2 regions of the Pseudomonas sp. GL_103 genome follow, and region 1 is predicted to be linked to the other one. Evidence: predicted binding sites of a transcription regulator. Region 1 holds the regulator's gene; the other holds the start of a gene.
The links. The regulator FliA, encoded in region 1, starts transcription of late flagellar genes. The targets are predictions, from matches to a motif close to CTAAAGTTTNNNNNNNNNNNGCCGNTAA.
Positions count from the first base shown of each region.

Region 2: the regulator FliA is predicted to act here: its motif matches at 2,945-2,972, upstream of AC3IP0_RS22015 (methyl-accepting chemotaxis protein).

Region 1 is NZ_CM174420.1:1,797,967-1,808,785, reverse strand. Features, by position in the region: gene AC3IP0_RS08160 (protein-glutamate methylesterase/protein-glutamine glutaminase) at 1-121, opposite strand, end outside; gene AC3IP0_RS08155 (chemotaxis protein CheA) at 170-2,434, opposite strand; gene AC3IP0_RS08150 (protein phosphatase CheZ) at 2,489-3,277, opposite strand; gene AC3IP0_RS08145 (chemotaxis response regulator CheY) at 3,299-3,670, opposite strand; gene fliA (RNA polymerase sigma factor FliA) at 3,838-4,578, opposite strand; gene fleN (flagellar synthesis regulator FleN) at 4,575-5,405, opposite strand; gene flhF (flagellar biosynthesis GTPase FlhF) at 5,522-6,850, opposite strand; gene flhA (flagellar biosynthesis protein FlhA) at 6,862-8,991, opposite strand; gene AC3IP0_RS08120 (RHS repeat-associated core domain-containing protein) at 9,373-10,374, shown strand.
Region 2 is NZ_CM174420.1:4,904,408-4,915,226, reverse strand. Features, by position in the region: gene AC3IP0_RS22035 (RNA polymerase sigma factor) at 1-255, shown strand, start outside; gene AC3IP0_RS22030 (LysR family transcriptional regulator) at 357-1,211, opposite strand; gene AC3IP0_RS22025 (multidrug/biocide efflux PACE transporter) at 1,302-1,736, shown strand; gene AC3IP0_RS22020 (transporter) at 1,791-2,813, opposite strand; gene AC3IP0_RS22015 (methyl-accepting chemotaxis protein) at 3,085-4,710, shown strand; gene AC3IP0_RS22010 (PepSY domain-containing protein) at 4,909-5,217, opposite strand; gene AC3IP0_RS22005 (sterol desaturase family protein) at 5,369-6,256, shown strand; gene AC3IP0_RS22000 (helix-turn-helix transcriptional regulator) at 6,258-6,941, opposite strand; gene AC3IP0_RS21995 (glycerophosphodiester phosphodiesterase) at 6,942-8,066, opposite strand; gene AC3IP0_RS21990 (DUF2025 family protein) at 8,278-8,604, shown strand; gene AC3IP0_RS21985 (antibiotic biosynthesis monooxygenase family protein) at 8,747-9,070, opposite strand; gene AC3IP0_RS21980 (CTP synthase C-terminal region-related (seleno)protein) at 9,067-9,774, opposite strand; gene AC3IP0_RS21975 (LysR family transcriptional regulator) at 9,790-10,731, shown strand.

The sequences.
Region 1 (10,819 bases):
TCGCCTCTTTGCCGTTGGTCGCCGTGCCGACGACCTGGATATTGGAATCCGCTGAAAGAATTTCCGAGACGCGGCGGCGGAAAAACCCCGAATCGTCCACCACCAGGACTTTGACTGCCATAAACACTCCATTAGATGGAGCGAGGCCAGGCGCCCCGCTCCACCAGAATCAAATACGCCGTGTGGCGTAACGCTTGAGCATGCTCGGAACATCGAGAATCAGCGCGATGCGGCCGTCACCGGTGATGGTGGCGCCGGACATGCCCGGAGTTCCCTGGAGCATTTTGCCCAATGGCTTGATGACCACTTCTTCCTGGCCCACCAGTTGATCGACGACAAAGCCGATCCGCTGCGTGCCCACCGAAAGGATCACCACATGGCCCTCGCGCTGCTCTTCGTGAGCGGCGGAGCGGACCAGCCAGCGTTTGAGATAGAACAATGGCAGCGCCTTGTCCCGCACGATCACCACTTCCTGGCCGTCCACGACGTTGGTGGTCGACAGGTCGAGGTGGAAGATCTCGTTGACGTTCACCAGCGGGAACGCGAACGCCTGATTGCCCAGCATGACCATCAGCGTCGGCATGATCGCCAGGGTCAGCGGCACCTTGATGACGATCTTCGAACCCTGGCCCTTGGCCGAGTAGATGTTGATCGAACCGTTGAGCTGGGAAATCTTGGTTTTCACCACGTCCATGCCCACGCCGCGACCCGATACGTCGGAGATCTCGGTCTTGGTCGAGAAACCCGGGGCGAAGATCAGGTTGTAGCATTCGGTGTCGCTCAGACGATCGGCGGCATCCTTGTCCATCACACCGCGCTTGACCGCGATGGAGCGCAGGACATTCGGGTCCATGCCTTTACCGTCATCGGAGATCGACAGCAGGATGTGATCGCCCTCCTGCTCAGCCGCCAGGATGACCTTGCCGCCCCGGGCCTTGCCCGAGGCTTCGCGCTCTTCCGGTGATTCGATGCCGTGGTCGACCGCGTTGCGCACCAAGTGGACCAGCGGGTCGGCCAGGGCCTCGACGAGGTTCTTGTCAAGGTCGGTTTCTTCGCCGACCAGTTCCAGGTTGATCTCTTTCTTGAGCTGGCGAGCCAGGTCGCGAACCAGGCGCGGGAAGCGCCCGAAGACTTTCTTGATCGGCTGCATCCGGGTCTTCATGACCGCGGTCTGCAGGTCGGCGGTGACCACGTCGAGGTTCGACACGGCCTTGGACATGGCTTCGTCGCCGCTGTTGAGGCCCAGGCGGACCAGGCGGTTACGCACCAGCACCAACTCGCCGACCATGTTCATGATCTCGTCGAGACGCGCGGTATCGACACGCACGGTGGTCTCGGCTTCGCTCGCCGGTTTTTCCGCAGGTGGCGCGGCCGGGGCACGGGCAGCAGCCGGTGCAGCGGCGGCTGCCGGGGTTGGCGCTTCGGCTTTTGGCTCCGGTGCCCTGGCTACAGGTTTCGGCGCCGCAGCCTTGGCTGCCGGTGCCGCAACGGCAGCGTTCGAACCGTTGGCCACCGTCGCAGTGCCGACTTCGCTGAACTTGCCTTTGCCGTGCAATTCGTCGAGCAGCGCTTCGAACTCGTGATCGGAAATCAGATCGCTGCCGGCCGCCACCGCGCTTGGTGCCGCGGGTGCAGGCACAGAAGCAATGGCCGACTCCAGCGCCTCGACAGCAAAGTTACCCTTGCCGTGCAGCTGGTCGAGCAGTGCTTCGAATTCGTCGTCAGTAATATCGGAACTGTCGCCAGCCGCTTTCGGGGCTTCTGGCGCAGCCGGTGCCGGGACCACCGCGTCAACGGCGAACTGGCCCTTGCCGTGCAGTTGATCGAGCAACGACTCGAACTCGGCATCGGTGATTTCGTCGCTGCCAGCGGCATTGCTGGCGGGCGCTGGAGCAGCCGCAGGGGCCTCGGCCTGGGCCTTGACGGCGTTCAGCGAGTCCAGCAGTTGTTCGAATTCATTGTCGGTGATATCGCCCGATTCGGCTTCAGCCACAGGCGCTTCGAGCACGGCGGCGACAGGTGCAGCAGCGACCTCGTCAGCCGATTGCGGCTCGGCCAGACGGGCCAGCGCCGCGAGCAGTTCCGGTGTCGCGGCCGTGATCGGGCTGCGTTCGCGGACTTCGCTGAACATGCTGTTCACCGAGTCCAGCGCTTCGAGAACCACGTCCATCAGTTCCGAGTCGACACGACGTTCACCCTTGCGCAGGATGTCGAACACGTTCTCGGCGATGTGGCAGCACTCCACCAGCTCGTTGAGCTGGAGGAAGCCGGCGCCCCCTTTTACAGTGTGAAAACCGCGAAAAATTGCATTGAGCAGATCCGCATCATCCGGACGGCTTTCCAGCTCGACCAGTTGCTCGGACAGTTGCTCTAGAATCTCGCCGGCCTCAACCAGGAAATCCTGAAGGATCTCTTCATCGGCGCCGAAGCTCATTAAGGGGGTGCTCCTACAGGTCTAAAAACCCAAAAAACCTAAAATTCTAAAACTCTAAAATCCAAGGCTGGATAGCAAATCGTCCACATCGTCCTGACCGGACATAACGTCTTCTCTTTTATCGGCATGAATCTGCGGACCTTCACCCTGAGAGAGATGTTTTTGTGGATCTTTTTCAGCAAGCATCGCTTCACGGTCATGTTCGATGCCCGCAAAGCGGTCCACCTGACTGGCCATCAGCACGAGCTTGAGCAGGTTGCTTTCAACTTCGGTGACCAACTGGGTCACACGCTTGATCACCTGGCCTGTGAGGTCCTGGTAATCCTGGGCGAGCAGGATGTCGTTGAGGTTGCCCGACACCGCGCGATTGTCCGTGCCGCTGCGCGTCAGGAACCCGTCGACCCGCCGGGCCAGTTCACGAAATTCTTCGGCGCCGACTTCGCGACGCATGAAGCGCCCCCAGTCCGCGCTCAACACCTTGGCTTCATCGGCCAGGCCATTGACCAGTGGCGTGGCACTTTCCACCAGATCCATGGTGCGGTTGGCCGCCGCCTCGGTCAGCTTGACCACATAGCCCAGGCGCTCGGTGGCATCGGTGATCTGCGACACTTCTTCGGCTTGCGGCATGTGCGGGTCAATCTGGAAATTGACGATCGCGCTATGCAGTTCGCGAGTGAGCTTGCCCACTTCCTGATACAGGCCGCGGTCACGGGTCTGGTTGAGCTCATGGATCAATTGCACCGCGTCGCCGAACTTGCCTTTTTCAAGGCTCGCGACCAATTCGACGGCGTGTTTTTTCAGGGTCGATTCAAAATCGCCCAATGAAGTTTCGTTATTGCCCATAGCTCCCCCGTGGCGCACTCATCAACCGATGCGTTCGAAAATCTTCTCGATTTTTTCTTTCAACGCCTGGGCCGTGAAGGGCTTGACCACATAGCCGTTAACGCCAGCCTGGGCCGCTTCGATGATCTGCTCGCGCTTGGCTTCAGCGGTCACCATCAGCACCGGCAGGTGCTTGAGCTTTTCATCGGCACGCACGTGGCGCAGCAGATCGATACCGGTCATGCCAGGCATGTTCCAGTCCGTTACCAGAAAGTCGATGCTTCCGCTGTTGAGCACCGGAATGGCGGTAGTGCCATCGTCGGCCTCGACGGTGTTGGTGAACCCAAGGTCACGCAGCAGGTTCTTGATGATCCGCCGCATCGTTGAGAAGTCATCAACGATGAGGATTTTCATGTTCTTGTCCAATTCGACCTCCAAGCAGTCTTAAACGCGCCCAGCACCTGGACGCGCCATTTCAATCAATCCGGCAAAGCACTCAATGACTGTCTGGAGCACAACAGATCGCGACCGGCGCAGTTCAAAACCACACCAGCCTCGTTCGCAGTGTCCCCACACTGCCTTCAGCGCGCTCGCCACTCCCCCAAACGCCCCCGCAAGCGGGCCGCGCACTGGCTGTGTAACTGGCTGACCCGCGATTCGCTGACCCCCAGGACCTCACCGATTTCCTTGAGGTTCAGCTCCTCGTCGTAGTACAGCGCCAACACCAGTCGCTCACGCTCCGGCAAATTGGCAATCGCATCCGCCAGCGCAGCCTGGAAGCGTTCATCCTCCAGGTCGCGTGACGGCTCGAGATGAGCACTCGCGCCATCCTCGTGCAGCCCTTCGTGTTCGCCGTCCTGCAACAGGTCGTCGAAACTGAACAGCCGGCTGCCCAGGGTGTCGTTCAAAATCCCGTAGTAATCGTCGAGACTCAATTGGAGTTCGGCCGCAACTTCGTGATCTTTAGCGTCACGGCCGGTTTTCGCTTCAATCGAGCGAATGGCATCGCTGACCATGCGCGTATTGCGGTGAACCGAACGTGGCGCCCAGTCCCCCTTGCGCACTTCATCGAGCATGGCGCCGCGGATTCGTATGCCCGCGTACGTCTCGAAACTGGCGCCTTTGCTGGCGTCATATTTGGTCGACACTTCAAGCAGGCCGATCATCCCGGCCTGGATCAGGTCTTCGACCTGGACACTTGCCGGCAGACGCGCCAGCAAGTGGTAGGCAATGCGTTTAACCAGCGGCGCATAACGCTCGATCAGCTCGTACTGCGCATCGCGTGCCGACTTCTTGTAGAGGTTGTAGCCGCTGGCTGTCATAGAACAGGTCCTGCTGTCTGCTGCACGAGCCGCTCGACGAAAAACTCCAGGTGCCCGCGCGGGTTGGCAGGCAGCGGCCAGGTATCGACCTTCTGCGCGATGGCCTTGAACGCCAGCGAGCACTTGGAACGCGGGAAGGCCTCGTAGACCGCGCGCTGCTTCTGCACGGCCTTGCGCACGCTTTCGTCGTAGGGCACCGCGCCGACGTATTGCAGGGCGACGTCGAGGAAGCGATCCGTGACCTTGGTCAACTTGGCGAACAGGTTGCGTCCTTCCTGCGGGCTCTGGGCCATGTTGGCCAGGACGCGGAAGCGGTTCATGCCGTAGTCGCGGTTCAGCAACTTGATCAACGCGTAGGCGTCGGTAATCGAGGTCGGCTCGTCGCACACCACCAGCAGCACTTCCTGGGCTGCGCGGACGAAACTGACTACCGAGTCACCAATGCCCGCGGCGGTGTCGATCACCAATACGTCGAGGTTGTCGCCGATATCACTGAAGGCCTGGATCAGGCCGGCGTGTTGCGCGGGGCTCAGATGCACCATGCTCTGAGTGCCGGATGCGGCCGGAACGATACGGATGCCGCCGGGTCCCTGCAGCAATACATCGCGCAGTTCGCAGCGGCCTTCGATCACGTCGGCCAGGGTACGTTTGGGTGTCAGTCCCAGCAGAACGTCGACGTTCGCCAGTCCAAGGTCCGCGTCCAACAGCATGACGCGCCGGCCAAGTTCGGCCAAAGCCAGGGACAAGTTCACTGACACATTAGTTTTCCCGACGCCACCTTTGCCGCCGGTCACCGCGATCACCTGTACGGGATGCATGCTGCCCATGTTATTTCTTTACCTTGTCTTGCATAGACGGAGGCCACATTACTGGCTGCGCGTTCACAAACGGAACAATGCATGGCAGACCATCGATGTAGGTACAAAAACTGTTCATTTTTACCTCAGCCAACCTGCTTGGTCGGACTGTGGTAGATGTCAGCGAACATGTCAGCCATGGCTTCTTCGCTGGGTTCTTCCTGCATTTGCACGCTCACGGCGCGGCTGACCAACTGGTGACGACGCGGCAGATGCAAATCATCCGGGATCCGCGGGCCATCGGTCAGGTAAGCCACCGGCAGTTCATGACTGATGGCAAGGCTCAACACCTCACCCAGACTTGCCGTTTCATCCAGTTTAGTCAGGATGCAGCCTGCGAGCCCACAACGCTTGTAACTGTGATAAGCGGCCGTTAGAACCTGTTTCTGGCTGGTGGTTGCCAGGACCAGATAATTTTTCGAGCGGATGCCACGACCGGCCAGGCTTTCGAGCTGCATGCGCAGGGCCGGATCGCTGGCCTGCAGGCCGGCGGTATCGATCAGCACCACACGCTTGCGCAGCAATGGCTCCAGGGCCTGCACCAGGGACTGGCCCGGATCGACGTGGGTCACCGAGACATTGAGAATACGCCCCAGGGTCTTGAGCTGCTCCTGGGCACCGATGCGGAAGCTGTCCATGCTCACCAGCGCAATGTTCTGCGCGCCGTACTTGAGCACGTAGCGGGCGGCCAGCTTGGCCAGGGTGGTGGTCTTGCCCATGCCGGCAGGGCCGACCATGGCGATCACACCGCCCTCTTCCAGCGGCTCGACTTCCGGGGTAACGATCATGCGCGCCAAGTGCGCCAGCAACATGCGCCAGGCCTGACGGGGCTCTTCGATTTCTGTGATCATCGCCAGCAGGTCGCGCGACAACGGGCCGGACAGGCCGATGCGCTGCAGGCGACGCCAGAGGTTGGCCTGGTCCGGACGGCTGCCTTGCAGCTGATTCCAGGCCAGGGAGCCCAACTGGACTTCCATGAGTTCGCGCAGGCTGTTGAGTTCGAAACGCATCGAGTCGAACGCACGTGGATCCACACCACCGGACGCTGGCGCAGCGGCCGGCGCGGGGCGACGGGGTTCGGCGTAGGTCGGCTCGATCAGCGGCTCGGCGGCGGTCAACGGCAAGCCGGCGAACAACTGGCGATTGGTCGCATTGTCGCTCTCGCCATCGCCACGCAGGCTCAATTCGGCCTGGGCGGTGACGATCCGCGACTGAGTCTTGCGCAGCTCGTCTTCGAGTTCCATGTTCGGAACCCGCGGCGCCAGTGCCGACAGCTTGTAATCCAGCGCAGCCGTCAGTTCGACACCCCCGGCGATCCGGCGGTTGCCAATAATAGCCGCATCAGCGCCCAGCTCATCGCGAACCAGCTTCATGGCCTGACGCATATCGGCGGCGAAAAAACGCTTAACTTGCATAAACCACTACCTCAGCCGTTGGGCCCTACTGTCGCAACGATGGTCACTTGCTTGTTGTCAGGGATTTCCTGGTAAGCCAACACATGCAAACCCGGGACTGCGAGCCGGCCAAATCGCGAGAGCATCGCGCGAACCGGACCGGCCACCAGCAGAATCACCGGCTGACCTTGCATCTCTTGACGCTGCGCCGCGTCGATCAGCGAACGTTGCAGCTTCTCAGCCATGCTTGGCTCCAGCAGAACGCCCTCTTCCGAGCCTTGTCCTGCCTTCTGCAGACTATTGAGCAATATCTGTTCCAACCTTGGCTCCAGCGTGATCACTGGCAGCTCCGACTCAGTGCCTACAATGCTTTGGACGATTGCACGGGATACACCAACCCGCACGGCAGCCACCAGCGCGGCGGTATCTTGACTCTTGGCGGCATTGTTGGCGATCGCCTCGGCAATGCTGCGGATATCGCGCACAGGCACTTGTTCGGCCAACAGCGATTGCAGCACCTTGAGCAGCTGCGACAGCGAAACCACGCCCGGTACCAGCTCCTCGGCCAGTTTCGGCGAGCTTTTGGCCAGCAATTGCATGAGTTGCTGCACTTCTTCGTGACCGATCAGTTCACTGGAATGCTTGTAGAGTATCTGGTTCAGGTGGGTAGCCACTACTGTACTGGCATCGACCACCGTATAACCAAGGGATTGCGCCTGGGCGCGCTGGCTGATTTCGATCCAGACCGCTTCCAGGCCGAAAGCCGGATCTTTGGCGGTAATGCCGTTGAGTGTGCCGTAGACCTGCCCCGGGTTGATCGCCAGCTCGCGATCCGGGTAGATCTCCGCTTCGGCCAGGATCACCCCCATGAGGGTCAGGCGATAGGCGCTTGGCGCCAGGTCGAGGTTGTCACGGATATGCACGGTCGGCATCAGGAAGCCCAGATCCTGGGACAGCTTCTTGCGCACACCCTTGATCCGCGCCAGCAACTGGCCGCCCTGGTTGCGGTCCACCAACGGAATCAGGCGATAACCCACTTCCAGGCCGATCATGTCGATCGGCGTCACGTCATCCCAGCCAAGCTCCTTGGTTTCCTGGGCGCGGGCCGGCGACGGCAGCAACTCCTGCTGGCGCTTGACCTCTTGCAGGGCCTGCACCTTGGCGACGTTCTGCTTTTTCCAGAACAGGTAAGCGCCACCGGCCGCCAAGGCCGCCATGCTCAGGAACGAGAAGTGCGGCATGCCGGGCACCAGGCCCATGACCGCCATCATACCGGCTGCTACCGCCAGCGCCTTGGGCGAGGCGAACATCTGGCGATTGATTTGCTTGCCCATGTCTTCCGAACCGGACGCACGGGTCACCATGATCGCCGCTGCTGTCGATAACAACAGTGATGGCAATTGCGCCACCAAACCGTCACCGATGGTCAGCAGCGCATACACCTTGCCGGCGTCGCCGAAGGTCATGCCGTGCTGGAAGATACCGACCGCCATGCCGCCGATCAGGTTGATGAACAGGATCAACAGGCCGGCGATGGCGTCACCCCGTACGAATTTGCTGGCACCGTCCATGGAACCGTAGAACTCGGCTTCCTGGGCCACTTCCGAGCGGCGGGCCTTGGCCTGGGCCTGATCGATCAGGCCGGCGTTGAGGTCGGCGTCGATCGCCATTTGCTTGCCGGGCATCGCATCGAGGGTGAATCGCGCGCTCACCTCGGAAATCCGCCCCGCGCCCTTGGTCACCACGACGAAGTTGATGATCATCAAGATCGCGAAGACCACGATACCGACCACGTAGTTACCGCCGATCACCACCTCACCGAAGGCCTGGATCACCTTGCCGGCGGCGGCATGGCCGTCCTGGCCGTGGAGCATCACCACCCGCGTGGAGGCCACGTTCAACGCCAGGCGCAGCAAGGTCGCCACCAGCAGAATGGTCGGGAACACCGCGAAATCCAGCGGGCGCAAGGCGTAGACGCACACCAGCAGCACGACGATGGACAGCGCGATGTTGAAGGTGAAGAACACGTCCAGCAGGAACGGCGGCACCGGCAACATCATCATCGCCAGCATGACCAGCAGCAACAGCGGCACGCCCAGATTGCCTCGACTGAGGTCGGCAACGTTTGTGCGGGCACTGTTGATTAACTGAGAGCGATCCACCGGTTTTCCCCGTTCCTTTAAAGCAAACTTTTGACGCCTGAAGCGGGCGCGGGGTGGCTACTGCAAGAAGCTTTCCAACTTTTGCCGGGAGGGCAATTGAGGGTGTTGAGCAAGCCTGTGCGGCTTCAGAAAAAGGCTAAATTTCAAAACAACGGAGAACCCTGTGGGAGCGAGCTTGCTCGCGATGACGTCGGCACAACAAACATACCTGCCGGCTGACCCACCGCTATCGCGAGCAAGCTCGCTCCCACAGGAATTGCGGCGCTCCGGACTGCCCAACCGTCGCAGAGACTACTGAATCTATCAGTTCTGCTAGTACCCACCTGCGACTGACCGACCGATACTCAATCGCCCTCCCTTTGAGAATCTGGAGCGACCTTCATGGAATCCACACAAGCCATCCTGCGTTGCCGCTACAGCTATGACCCGCTCGATCGGCTAATCAGCCAGTTTCAACCGGATGCACCCGCTCACCAGCGTTTTTACTGCAAAAGCCGCCTGGCCACCGAAATACAGGGGGCGATCGGATACTCGGTTTTTCAGAATGACGACCTGCTGCTGGCGCAACGCAAGAACCAGGGCGGTGCCGTTGAAAGCACGTTGCTGGCGACTGACCCGCAGCGCTCGGTACTGCACACCCTGACAGCCGATCAACAGCAACACCCCATCGCTTACTCACCCTACGGCCATCGGCGAACTGAAAACGGATTGACCAGCCTCTTGGGCTTCAATGGTGAACACCCGGACCCAGTCACTGGGGGTTATCTGCTTGGAAACGGATATCGAATTTTTAATCCGGTATTAATGCGATTCAATAGCCCGGACAACTTGAGCCCATTTGGAAAAGGCGGTCTGAATTGCTACATGTATTGCGGTGGCGACCCAGTAAATCGTATAGACCCGACCGGGCATTGGTGGCTGGAACTATTAAAAAGCAAGACGAGAGGACTAACAGCTGACTTAAAATTCAACATCACTAACGCATTTGAAAGCACCCGACTAAAAGTAGAACAAGGGGGTGACATCAAATCCCAAGCTCGTATGCTAGGAGTAACAAAAGAACAACTTATGATTGACGAGGTCATGGAGCGTTATTCTGGAAGAGTCAATTCAAAAACCAGAACAATCGTAGCACTGTCCACTGCTAATGACTCGCCGGAAAAAAACGCCACATTACACAATGCCAAATTAAAATTGCTCGAGGCCGATGAGATCGTGAGTCATCTCTTAAAGCACGCGCCTGACAACCCGACGACTCAGATTCACAAAAAACGCTTACACGCAGGTAGGCAGGCACTGAAGCTAATCCCCTCCGACCCCACTAAAAAAATAGTGCCTGAAAATAACCGTATTCGAACCCCCACTCCAGCACCAATTAGCTAGTAATCATGATCATCGCCCGAGGACCATAGGCAATAAGGGATTAATAAGTAGACAATTTTATTTATAATATGCCGGGAGCAAAATCCCTTGCTCCCGGCATGCGTCCATCGTTACTACAAGAATACAGGAGCATACATACCCAGACCAGGACGAGTAGCACTGCTCCACCAGTCCCACCATGCTGTACAACAATGCCACAACCGGCAGGTTGCTTTCGCTGATACAGCTGATTTTGCACTTTACCTCCCAGAACTGCGCAAACTGAAAAAGGTCTTCGGAGTAAGTGTCAATGTCTATTTATTGATGACCAACCACGTCCATCTTTTGCTTGCTCCTGATGACACCACCTCAGACCTTGGACAGTTGATGAAAATACTTGCAGCTTGCATGACTCGCTCTCGAAACAAGCTGGAAGAGCGTTCAGGCACGCTATGGGAGAGAGGTT
Region 2 (10,819 bases), 3.1 Mb from region 1:
CCGGTGATCGAGTTGAATCGTGCGGCGGCGATTTCGCAACGGGATGGACCGCTGGCGGGGCTGACGTTGGTCGACGCGATTCTGGAGCGGGGAGAACTGCTCGACTACCACCTGGCGTATTCGGCGCGGGCGGAGTTCTGTCGGCAACTGGGCCGCAAACAAGAGGCGCGTGTGGCGTGGGAACGGGCGCTGGCGTTGACCCGGCAAGAGCCGGAGCGGCGGTTTATTGAAGAGCGGCTCAGGGCGTTGGAGTGATGCGGCCGGTCTGGCCTCATCGCGAGCAAGCTCGCTCCCACAGGGATTGATGGCGTACTCGAAACTGTGCGAGCTTGCTCGCGATAAGGGCCGAAGGACCTTCACTCCAGCATCTTGCCCAGCAACCAGCTCCCCGCCGGCCCCGGCGGATTCAAGCGCGACCACAACGCATCCACCGACACCGTTTTCGGCCAGCCGCGCACTACCAGTTCCCGCAACGTGTCGGGCCCGAACCGCTCGACCAGCCAACGGGGCAACGGCGCCCAGCCGAATCCGCCCTGGGCCATTTCCAGCAGCATCAGATAACTCGGCGCCGACCAGACGCGGCCCTTCGCCCGACTTTCATAGGGATTGATGATGGTGGCCAGACGCAGCTCGCGGTGTTGCTGCAGTACGTCCCGGTCGACGTGGTCCAGCGTCGCCAACGGGTGTGTCGGGGACACGAACAAGGCGATTTCCGTGCGCTCGTCCACCGTCGAGCTGACCAGGTCCGGCGGGTAACTGTCCTGCATTTCGGCGAAGGCAATCTGCGCCCGGCCGCTTTGCACCAGGGACATCAGGTCATCGCATTCGGCGATCAGGCATTCGAGTTCCAGGTCCGGGTAACGCTGCTCGAAGGCACTGAGGGCGGCTTCGAAGCGGTCCGACTGATAGGTATCGGACAGCGCCACCGTCAACTTCGCTTCCACCCCTTGGGACAGTTGGCTGGCGGCTATTTCCAGGCGACTGGTGGCGGCCAGGATCTCTTCGGCCCGTTGCAGCATGACGTGCCCGGCCGGGGTCAGCCCAGGCTTGCGGCTGCTGCGGTCGAACAGGGTCAGGTTCAGGTCGATTTCCAGGCTGGCCACCGCCGCGCTGATGGTCGACTGACTGCGGCCCAACTTGCGCGCCGCGGCGGAAAACGAGCCTTGGGTCGCGGCTTCGACAAACGCCAGCAACACTTCGTGAGAGGCCATGAACTATCGCCTTGATCGATGGTTATTGGTTATGAAGTATCGGCGTGATGACAGATCATGGCAACCACAGTCACTCAAGGGAGTTCGGCCATGAGCGCCAACAAATCCATCACTGAACGTATTTTTCAAGCCATCGGCTTCGAACTGCTGGCCATCCTGATCTGTACCCCGTTGCTGGCCTGGATCATGAAGAAACCGATGCTGGAAATGGGCATGGTCACCATCCTCATCGCCGGCCTGGCCCTGGCCTGGAACGTGGTCTTCAACGGTCTGTTCGATCGGCTGCTCAAGCGCCTCGCCATCGCACACAACGCCTGGGTCCGCGTGGTGCATGCGCTGTTGTTCGAAGGCGGTCTGGTCGCCCTCGGCGTACCGCTGATCGCCTGGTGGCTGAATGTCAGCCTGTGGCAAGCGTTCCTGCTGGATATCGGCGTGTTGCTGTTCTTCCTGCCGTACACCTACGTCTACCACTGGGCGTATGACGTGGTTCGGGAGCGCATGCTGGTGACTCGCGAGGTTTGCTAAGTAGCGTTTTTGTGGCGAGGGCGCTTGCTCCTTCGCCACAGGGGTTAGCAGACGTTAATAATCCCGCTGCTTGCGAAACGCCCAGCGCCCGGCGATCACGGTAAAGGTCGCGACCAGTGCCACCAGGACCCAGAAACCCTGCGGATCATCGGCCAGCGGAATGCCGCCAACGTTCATGCCGAAGAAACCGGCGATGATGTTGATCGGCAGCGCCAGCACCGTCACCACTGTCAGGGTGAACAGCGTGCGGTTGGTCTGCTCGTTGATGTTGGCGGCGATCTCTTCCTGCAACAGCTTGATCCGCTCACCCAGCGCCGTGAGGTCGTTAATGATCAGTGCGAACTCCTCGGTGGATTTGCGCAACTCCTTCACGTCTTCCTTTTGCAGCCATTGCGGTGGCCGGTTGAGCAGTCGCAGCAACGAGCCCGGTTCCAGCGCCAGCAGCCGTTGCAATCGCACCAGCACCCGGCGATTGGCGCCCAGCTCGGCGCGGTTGGTCGACAGCCGCGAGGACAGCAATTCATCTTCGATCTGATCCACGCTCTGACTGGTCTTGCGCACGATCTGGGTCAGCACTTCACCTTGGTCGCGCAGCAAATGCACCAGCAACTCCAGCGGGGAGCGAAAGCACTCCCGGGCCTTCACCGACGAGCGCAATTTGTCCACCGAGTGCAGCGGTTGCAGGCGTGCGCTGATGATCAATTGGCTGCGGGCGCACACCCACAGGGTCGAGACATCCGACGAGACCATGTTGCTGAGGTTGAACACCACATCGTTGACCACCGCCAGCAACGCGGAGTCGACATGCTCGATTCGCGTCGAGCGCGAGCCTTCGTGCAGCGCTTCGAAAAATTCCTCGGGCAATTCCAGATGGCTTTTCATCCAGCGCTCGCACGCGGCGTGGGCGAGGTTCAGGTGCAGCCAGAGAAATTGCTCATCGCTTTCCGGTTGTTGCAGGTACTGCAAGGCCTCGGCGGAATTGATTTCCCGGCCGGCCTCACCGGGGCGAAAACTGAAACCGTAAAGCAGGCCGAACAGATCCGTATCGCGATGACTGTGATCGATGCTGTGGTTCATGAGGGCTCGCAAGGGGAGACGCCTGTCGCAGGTTTCGCAGGTTCACTTGAGCGGCATCATCGCAAGGCGGGATGACGTTTTTGTGACGGGAAAATAACGCAAACGATTGCTCTACCGGCGGTCGGGATGTTCTCAAGAAACGCTCTGGCTAGCCGATCACGCTTGGGTTGAGTTGCGCGCCGCAGGCCTAGGCCGGGACCGCAGACAGGGATGTCCGGACACTTTTCACGCCTTAACGGGCGTGCCTCATTCCTGTCATGAGTACCCTGCGATGCTTTTGCAAAAGTCCCTGAGAGCACAAATTCTCGCCCTGCTGAGCGGCAGCCTGCTGGCGATGCTGTTGATCGCCCTGGCGTGCTTTCACTTCCTGTCCAGCGGCGTGCAGAACTACGCCAATCTGATCGAAGGCCCGCTGCATACCTCGCAATTGATCGATGAAGCCAACCTGCAATTCAAGGTGCAGGTGCAGGAGTGGAAAAACGTCCTGCTGCGCGGCAAGCAATCGGCCGACCTGAGCAAGTACTGGGGGCAATTCGAGGACCGTCAGCGCGATGTGCAAAACATCCTCGGCGAACTGGCCGCGCAGAAGGGTATCGAGCCGCAACTCAAGAGCCGCATCGAGCGCTTGCGTGACGAACATCGCCAGTTGGGCGCGGCCTATCAGAAGGGCCGGGATGCGTTCGTGGCTGCCGGTGGTGACCCTGCGGCGGGCGACGCGGCGGTCAAGGGCGTGGACCGCGCGGCCAGTGATCAGATGAGTGAGCTGGTCAGCGAATTGCGCAAGCAGGGCGCCGAGCAATCGACACTGATCAGCGCCAGTGCCGATCGCACGGTGTTGCTGGGGCTGGTCGTGATGCTGGTTTCGGGGGTGCTGATCGGCCTGCTGAGCCTGTGGCTGGTCAACCGCAACCTGGTCGAGCCGATCCGCAAATTGATCGAATACGTGGCGCAGCTCAGCCAAGGGCGTATTGCCGAGCGAGTGGCCAGTACCCGTCAGGACGAGCTGGGCAAACTGGCGATGGCCGCCAACACCCTGCGCGATTTCCTCGCTGAAACCTTCAGCCGTTTGCAGCGCAGCGCGTCGGACCTGGACAGCGCCAGCGGTGAGTTGAATTCGATCGCCACCGTGATGGCCGGCGGTACCAATGAGCAGTTCAACCGCACCGATCAGGTGGCCACGGCGATGAACGAAATGTCCGCTACGGCACAGGAAGTCGCCCGTCATGCCGCCGAAGCGGCGCGGGCCGCCGACGATGCCGACCAGTCCGCCCAGCAGGGCGAAAAAGTCATGCAGGGCACCATCCACACCATCACCCAGATGCGCGGCGAAATCGCCAACACCGCCACGGTCATCCGCCAACTGGAAACCGACAGCGGGCGTATCGGCAAGGTCCTGGAAGTGATTCGCGGGATCGCCGAACAGACTAACCTGCTGGCACTCAACGCAGCCATCGAAGCGGCCCGTGCCGGTGAGGCTGGACGCGGATTCGCGGTGGTGGCCGATGAAGTGCGCAGCCTGGCCCAGCGCACGGCGGCGTCGATCATCGAGATCAACCAGATCATCCAGACCGTGCAGACCGGTGCAATCGAAGCGGCCCAGGCGATTGAAAGCGGTCAGTCGCGCAGCGAACAAAGCGTGCAGCAAGTGACGGAGGCCGGCGCCATGCTCGAACGCATCACCCTGGCCGTGGAAGCCATCCGCGACATGAACCGCCAGATCGCCACTGCCGCCGAAGAGCAGACCTCGGTGGCCGAAGACATCTCGCGCAACCTCACCGAGATCACCAGCATCGCCAGCACTAACCTGGACAACGTGCAGCGCACTGAAGCGGCCAGCACCAACCTGCACGGTTTGTCGGGGCGGTTGAATGAGGTGACGGCGCGCCTGAGCGCTTGATGAAAGGGACTGTGTACCGGGTTCCTTATCGAGTCGGTACACAGTCGGTCTCAAGTGCAGATATAGGGTGTCGATGACGGGTTGAACCTGAATCCACATTGGAAAAAAAACGCCATGGTCAGCACGTCGGCCTGATCAATCATCCAGACGCAGAAAAGCCGCACGATCCGAAAACCGTGCGGCTCTTTGTTGTGTGCATCAGACGTCTTTTTTGTTCTTCAGGACTTCGCCGGTGGTGGCGTTCAAATCCACGTCCCATTCAACGTTGCTGGCGTCACGCAGTTCGACTTCGTACTCGTAGATGGCAGAGTGTTTGTCCAGGTCGCTGTCGGTAATGGTGGCCCCCGGGTGCAGCTTCAACACGATCTGGTTCAACTCTTCCATAGGCTTGATCTTGCCCTCCTTCACCAGCTGAGGGATCTGGTCGACGGGAACGTCTTTGGCCTGGGCCAAACCAGCGGTGAGCGTCAGGGCGGCAGCGGTGAAGAGGGCAGTCAAAGTCTTCATGAGTTCTTTCCTTGGGATAGTTGTTCAAGTGGGATCAGGTTAGTCGTATCAACTTAATTCACCCTTAAAACTGAGCGTTCGATTGCTTCGTTTGTTCAATTCTGTGCCCGGATCAACTCGCATGCTTTGCCTTCAATCAATGGAGGTGGCGATGAAAACTATCATTGCGGGGTTGTACGCACCGGTATTCTGGGGCGGATTCATCGGGGCAGGGGTGTGGCTGATCGGTGTCGGTGGCCTGTCGACGCTGTGGTTGATGCTGCTGTTTATTGCAGCCTTGCTGGTGTCGTTCCTGGCTGAATGGGCACTGCCCTATGAGGCTTGCTGGAACCGCAGCGCCGGCGATCGTCGGCGGGACATCCTCCACGCACTCATCAACGAAACCTTGGGCGCCCTCGGGCTTTTGGCATTGCCGGCTCTGGTGGCGTTGCTGGCGATTGATGGTGCGTGGCCACGGGGCTGGCCGTTATGGCTGCAACTGGGGCTGGCGATTTTCGTGGCAGACGCCGGGGTCAGCCTGATGCACTACGCCAGTCATCGACTGCCCTGGCTGTGGCGATTGCACGCGGTCCATCACAGTGTGCAACGCCTGTATGGCTTCAACGGCTTGATGAAACATCCGCTGCATCAAATGCTGGAAGCCTCGGCGGGGCTGTTGCCGCTGCTGGTGCTTGGCATCCCTCAAGATATTGCAGCGCTGTTGGCGTTCGCCATGGCGATCCAGCTTTTGCTGCAGCATTCGAATGTCGACATGCGCCCCGGTCCCTGGCGCTGGATCTTTGCCTGGGCACCGATGCACCGCTTTCACCACATCAAGTACGGCAAAGCTGGCGACGTCAATTTCGCCTTGTTCTTCAACCTGTGGGACTGGCTGCTGGGGACCGGGTTTTACACGCAGGACTATCAGGTTCGCCAAGGCGATCTCGGGATCGGCAGTCGTCCGGATTTTCCTGTGGATTATGTGGCGCAGTTGCTCGACCCGTTTGAGTCGATAGCGCTGGCAGAAGAGCCGCTCGTACCGCCAGCGTTGCGTCGCTGAGTCAGTCCAGCAGATGCAGGTCGAGATGCCGCAAGGCTTGGCGGGCGGTCACGCCAAAGAGTTTTTTCAGGCTGCGGGAAAAGTGCGCCGAGTCGGCAAACCCGGCCGCATGGGCCGACAGCGTCACGGCTTCGCCCGCGAGGATCAATTCCATCGCCAGACGCAGGCGGCGCCACAGCACCAGCCTGCGCACCGGCAAGCCGACCTGGCTGACGAACAGTCGCTGTAGCTGGCTCATGGATAGATGAGCGGTGTCGGCTACCGCGCGCGCGGCCACTTTGTTTGCCAGGGATATATCGATGGCAGCGATGGCGCGTTCGATCCGTGGGTCGGTCGGTGCGCGTCGCGAACAGTTGCGCACCGCCTGATCGAGACCTTGCAGAGACTGCTCGGCGTCCGACATTGCCTGGCTGAGTGTCGGCGCATCAAAGACCAGCGGCTCGGCATATAGCGTGAACAGCGGATCCGGCGCTTCGATAATGGCATGCCGAACGTGTGAAGGAATCAGCAGGCGAGTGGCGGTGACAGGCGTGCCGTCGAGCTCAACGGTCACCGGTTTGTCGGGTGCGAAGATCAATTGATGGGCGTAGTGAGAGTGGGGCGCGGTGCGCCCCGACCGACTGTGGATCAGGGCATAGTCACGTCCGAGCCACAGTTGGCCAGTCCACTCGTTACCTTGGGTCATTTAAAAACCGTTGTTCTTCAACACCTGATCGACACTCGCCGCCGGGCGTTTATAGAACTTCAACAACTCGCTGGCGCGATTGGTGAAGATGCCGTCGACTCCGGCGTCCATGACTTTCTGGTAGTCCACCGCATCGTCGATGGTGTAGACGTGCACCAGCAGGCCCTGGTCGTGGGTGTACTGGTTCATCCAGGGTTGTACCAGATCCGAGTAACTCTGGTCGCCACCCTGGGTCAGTGCGGCGGACGGGCCGGTGCCGATGGCGCCTTGGGCCTTGGCGTAGTCGACCCATTGCTGGAATTCGGCCTTGTCCTTCGGTTGCTGTTTGGCGTAGTAAGCGGCTTTATCCTTTTCGCCGGACTCGGCAAATGTCACCTTGGACTTGGGCTCGATACTGCCTTCACCGACCCACAACAGCAGGATCTTCGGCACCTTCGGCATCTCTTTTTGCAGCAGTTCGAGGCTGCTCTTCTCGAAGGTCTGCAGGACCACCTTGCCTTTGCCCTGGCCGACTCCCAGCTCGCTTTTTGCCAGTTTCGAAGCGGTCGGGCTCAGCCAGCCCCGGTCCTGAAGTTTTTCCTTGAGGTCGTGTTCGATGCCGGGGAACTGCTTGGGCTCCTTGGTCTCGATGTACAGGCCGGGCTTGTGCAGGCTGTTGCCCTCGGCGATGTCGATGATTTCATCAAGGGTCAGAATCTTCAGGCCCGCGAAGGCGGGACGCGCGCGATCGGGGTACGCGGCGTTGAACCAGCTGCCCGCGTCCAGGGTTTTCAGTTCGGCCATGGTGAAAGCATTGGCCAGGCTGTCCTTGCGCTCGGGGAATTTGCTGGCGACGTCGGTGGTGCGTTGCAGATTGTTGTCGTGCAGGGCAAACAGCACGCCATCCTTGCTGCGCTGCAGATCCAGTTCCAGGTAGTCGGCGCCCAGATCGCGGGCAGTCTTGTAGGCGGCGGCGGTGGATTCCGGCGCATCGAACGACGCGCCACGGTGGGCGATCACCGCTGGATGCGGAATGCCCAAACGGGTCGCCAGTGCTGAGGGGCCGGGTTCGCTGGCGGCCTGTGCGTGGCCGAGGGCGAGCAACAGGCTCAGTAACAGGGCGCTTTTGGTAAAGGTTGCGGGCATGGTCGAGATCCTTTCGCAATAAGTGAGCGGTCCCTTTTAACAATTCATCTTTGCAGGCGCTATCGCCAGACCGACATAAACCTGTCGAAAGCTGATTTTCGTCAGCGTTTTTGTGCGCCCGTTTGCAGTACGCTGGGGCCCTGCAATTTCCCCGGCAGAGGGAAACGCAGGCCCTGCGTGCAAACCAATGATCACCATTGCGGGGTTTACCATGCGCATCACTTCCCAGCTCATCTGTCAGGCTGCCGACCAACTCAAAGGCTTCGTCGGCCTCAACCGCAAGACCGGGCACTACATCGTTCGCTTCAGCGAAGACTCGTTTGGCATGGACGTGGCGGACGACGGCATCATCCCGACCAGCGAATTCGTCTGGGCCGCGGGGCCCGAGCAGACCATGATGCTCAAGCGCGAATTGATTCAGTTGCTGCTGGACCAGAACATCGATGACCGGATCAACATCACCGAGCCGTTGCGGGTGTACATGAACCGGCGGGAAGTGCCGGAGATTTCGGCGGTTCGCAGTTTGGTTCGGGGCTGAGTTTTTGTACTGACTGTTCTGGCCTCTTCGCGGGCAAGCCCGCTCCCACAGGGTATGTGGGTGTACGCAAGATATGTTCCCGACACAAAAACCTGTGGGAGCGGGCTTGCCCGCGAAGGCGGCCTCAAGAACACCGCATCAATTACAGGCTGAACCCATAAGCCCGCTCAACCCGGCACACCCGCGTATGACATCGCGCATACCAGGTCGAGCGCCCACGCTCGCGAATGGCCGCATGCTCAGGATGATGCTTCCACGCCAGAATCGCCGCTTCACTGGCCCAGTACGACACCGTAATCCCAAGCCCATCCTCGCCCCGAGCCGATTCCACACCGAGAAACCCCGGCTGTTCACGGGCCAGTTCCAGCATCCGTGCGGCCGCTTCGGCGTAACCCAAGTCACCCTCGGTGCGCAGCGAGGTGAAGATCACCGCGTAATAAGGCGCGGCTGGCGTATCGGCGATCATGACGAGCGCCCCGCACAGGCTTCGACAAAGGCGCCAACCAACGGCGGCAAGACGCCCTTGAGCGCGGCCCGCTCGGGCTGGAACAAGGTCGCGACAAAAAACGGATGAGCGCTGAGTTCGATCGCCCGCAGTCCGTGTTCCGAATCGTGGCCGACCGCGTGAAGCTCGCTCTTGAGCAACTCCCCCTCGAATTGCGGGTTCACACCATAACGACAGCGATAGCCTTCACGAATCTCGGTGCTTTCGTACGCCTCGGCGATCATCGAACCCTCAAGCAAATCAATCGTATCGACTGCTTCCACCAGCGCGCATGACAGCGGCGTCAGCAGCGCACGTGCTGCATCGGGATTTGTTTCACCGTGTTCGGCATCCGACCAGCCCAGTACGTTGCGCGCATATTCCAGTACCGCGTGTTGAAAACCACCGCAGGTGCCGAGGAAAGGTCGCCGTTGTTCGCGGGCAAAGCGAATCGCCAGCAACGCACCGTCCATGCTCCGGTAAGGGGTGGCCGGCACACACCAGAACCCGTCGAATGTGTGCAACGGTGTCTCGGCGTGGATTTCATCGGTGGCCAGCCATTGCCATTGCACGTTCAAGCCACTGTGTTCAACGGCCTTTTCGAGGGCGACAGGAATGGCCTGGTGGGCGGTGACTTGTGGGTCGTAGTCGCCGATCAGGGCGATGCGAATCGGGCGGGTTTCCATGTGGGGCCTCTGCACTTGTTGATTGCTGGTGCCCACTATAGATTGGCGTACACGCACTCAATATTGGCGTTTATCCAAGTGATCAATGCAGCTACGCACTATCGACTGGACTACCCGGACCTGGCCCTGATCCTCGCGCTGGTGCGCGGCGGCTCTCTGGCCCGGGCCGCGCAACTGCTGAAGGTGGATGTCTCGACGGTGTTTCGAGCGGTGCGCCGGCTGGAGGCGGCACTGGGTCAGCAACTGTTCGAAAAAAGCCGCGCCGGTTACCTGCCCACCACCCTGGCGCAGTCCCTGGCGGAACAGGCCGAACGCGCTGAGCAGGCACTGGAGGCGGCGCGCATTGGTGTGGAGCAGGGCGGTGAAGTGATCAGCGGCATCGTGCGGCTGACCTGTACCGATTCGGTCCTGCAAGGCTTGCTATTGCCGGCGCTGGCGCAGTTCATGCCGAACTATCCGGCGCTAACGCTTGAGCTCAGCACGTCCAATGATTTTGCCAACCTCAGCCGTCGGGATGCCGATATCGCCCTGCGCCTGACCCGCACGCCACCGGAGCATCTGGTGGGACGGCGGCTGGCGGACATTGCCTACCGCGTGTGTGCCAGCGAGCGATACCTGCAATCGGTCAATAGCACTGACCTGGCCGCATTGACCTGGATCGCCCCGGATGACTTCCTGCCTGATCACCCGACCGTTACCTGGCGTCGCCAAGCCTTGCCGGGCGTAACGCCGGGCTATCGCTGCAACAGCATGCTGTCGGTCACCGAACTGGTCAGGGCGGGGCTGGGTGTAGCGGCGTTGCCGGACTTCTTGATCGGCGACGGATTACAGCCGCTGAGCGAACCGCTGCACGGATACGACACCGCGCTGTGGCTGCTGACCCGTCCCGACTGCCGCGCCTTGCGCTCGGTGGTCACCTTGTTCGATGAGTTGGGGCGGGCGCTGAAACTGCCGTGAAACCGTTTCAGGTTCTTGGCTGAAACTCACTATAGCTTCAGCGCCAGTTTCATTCTGAAACACATCACGCCATTCAAATCAGAGCCAT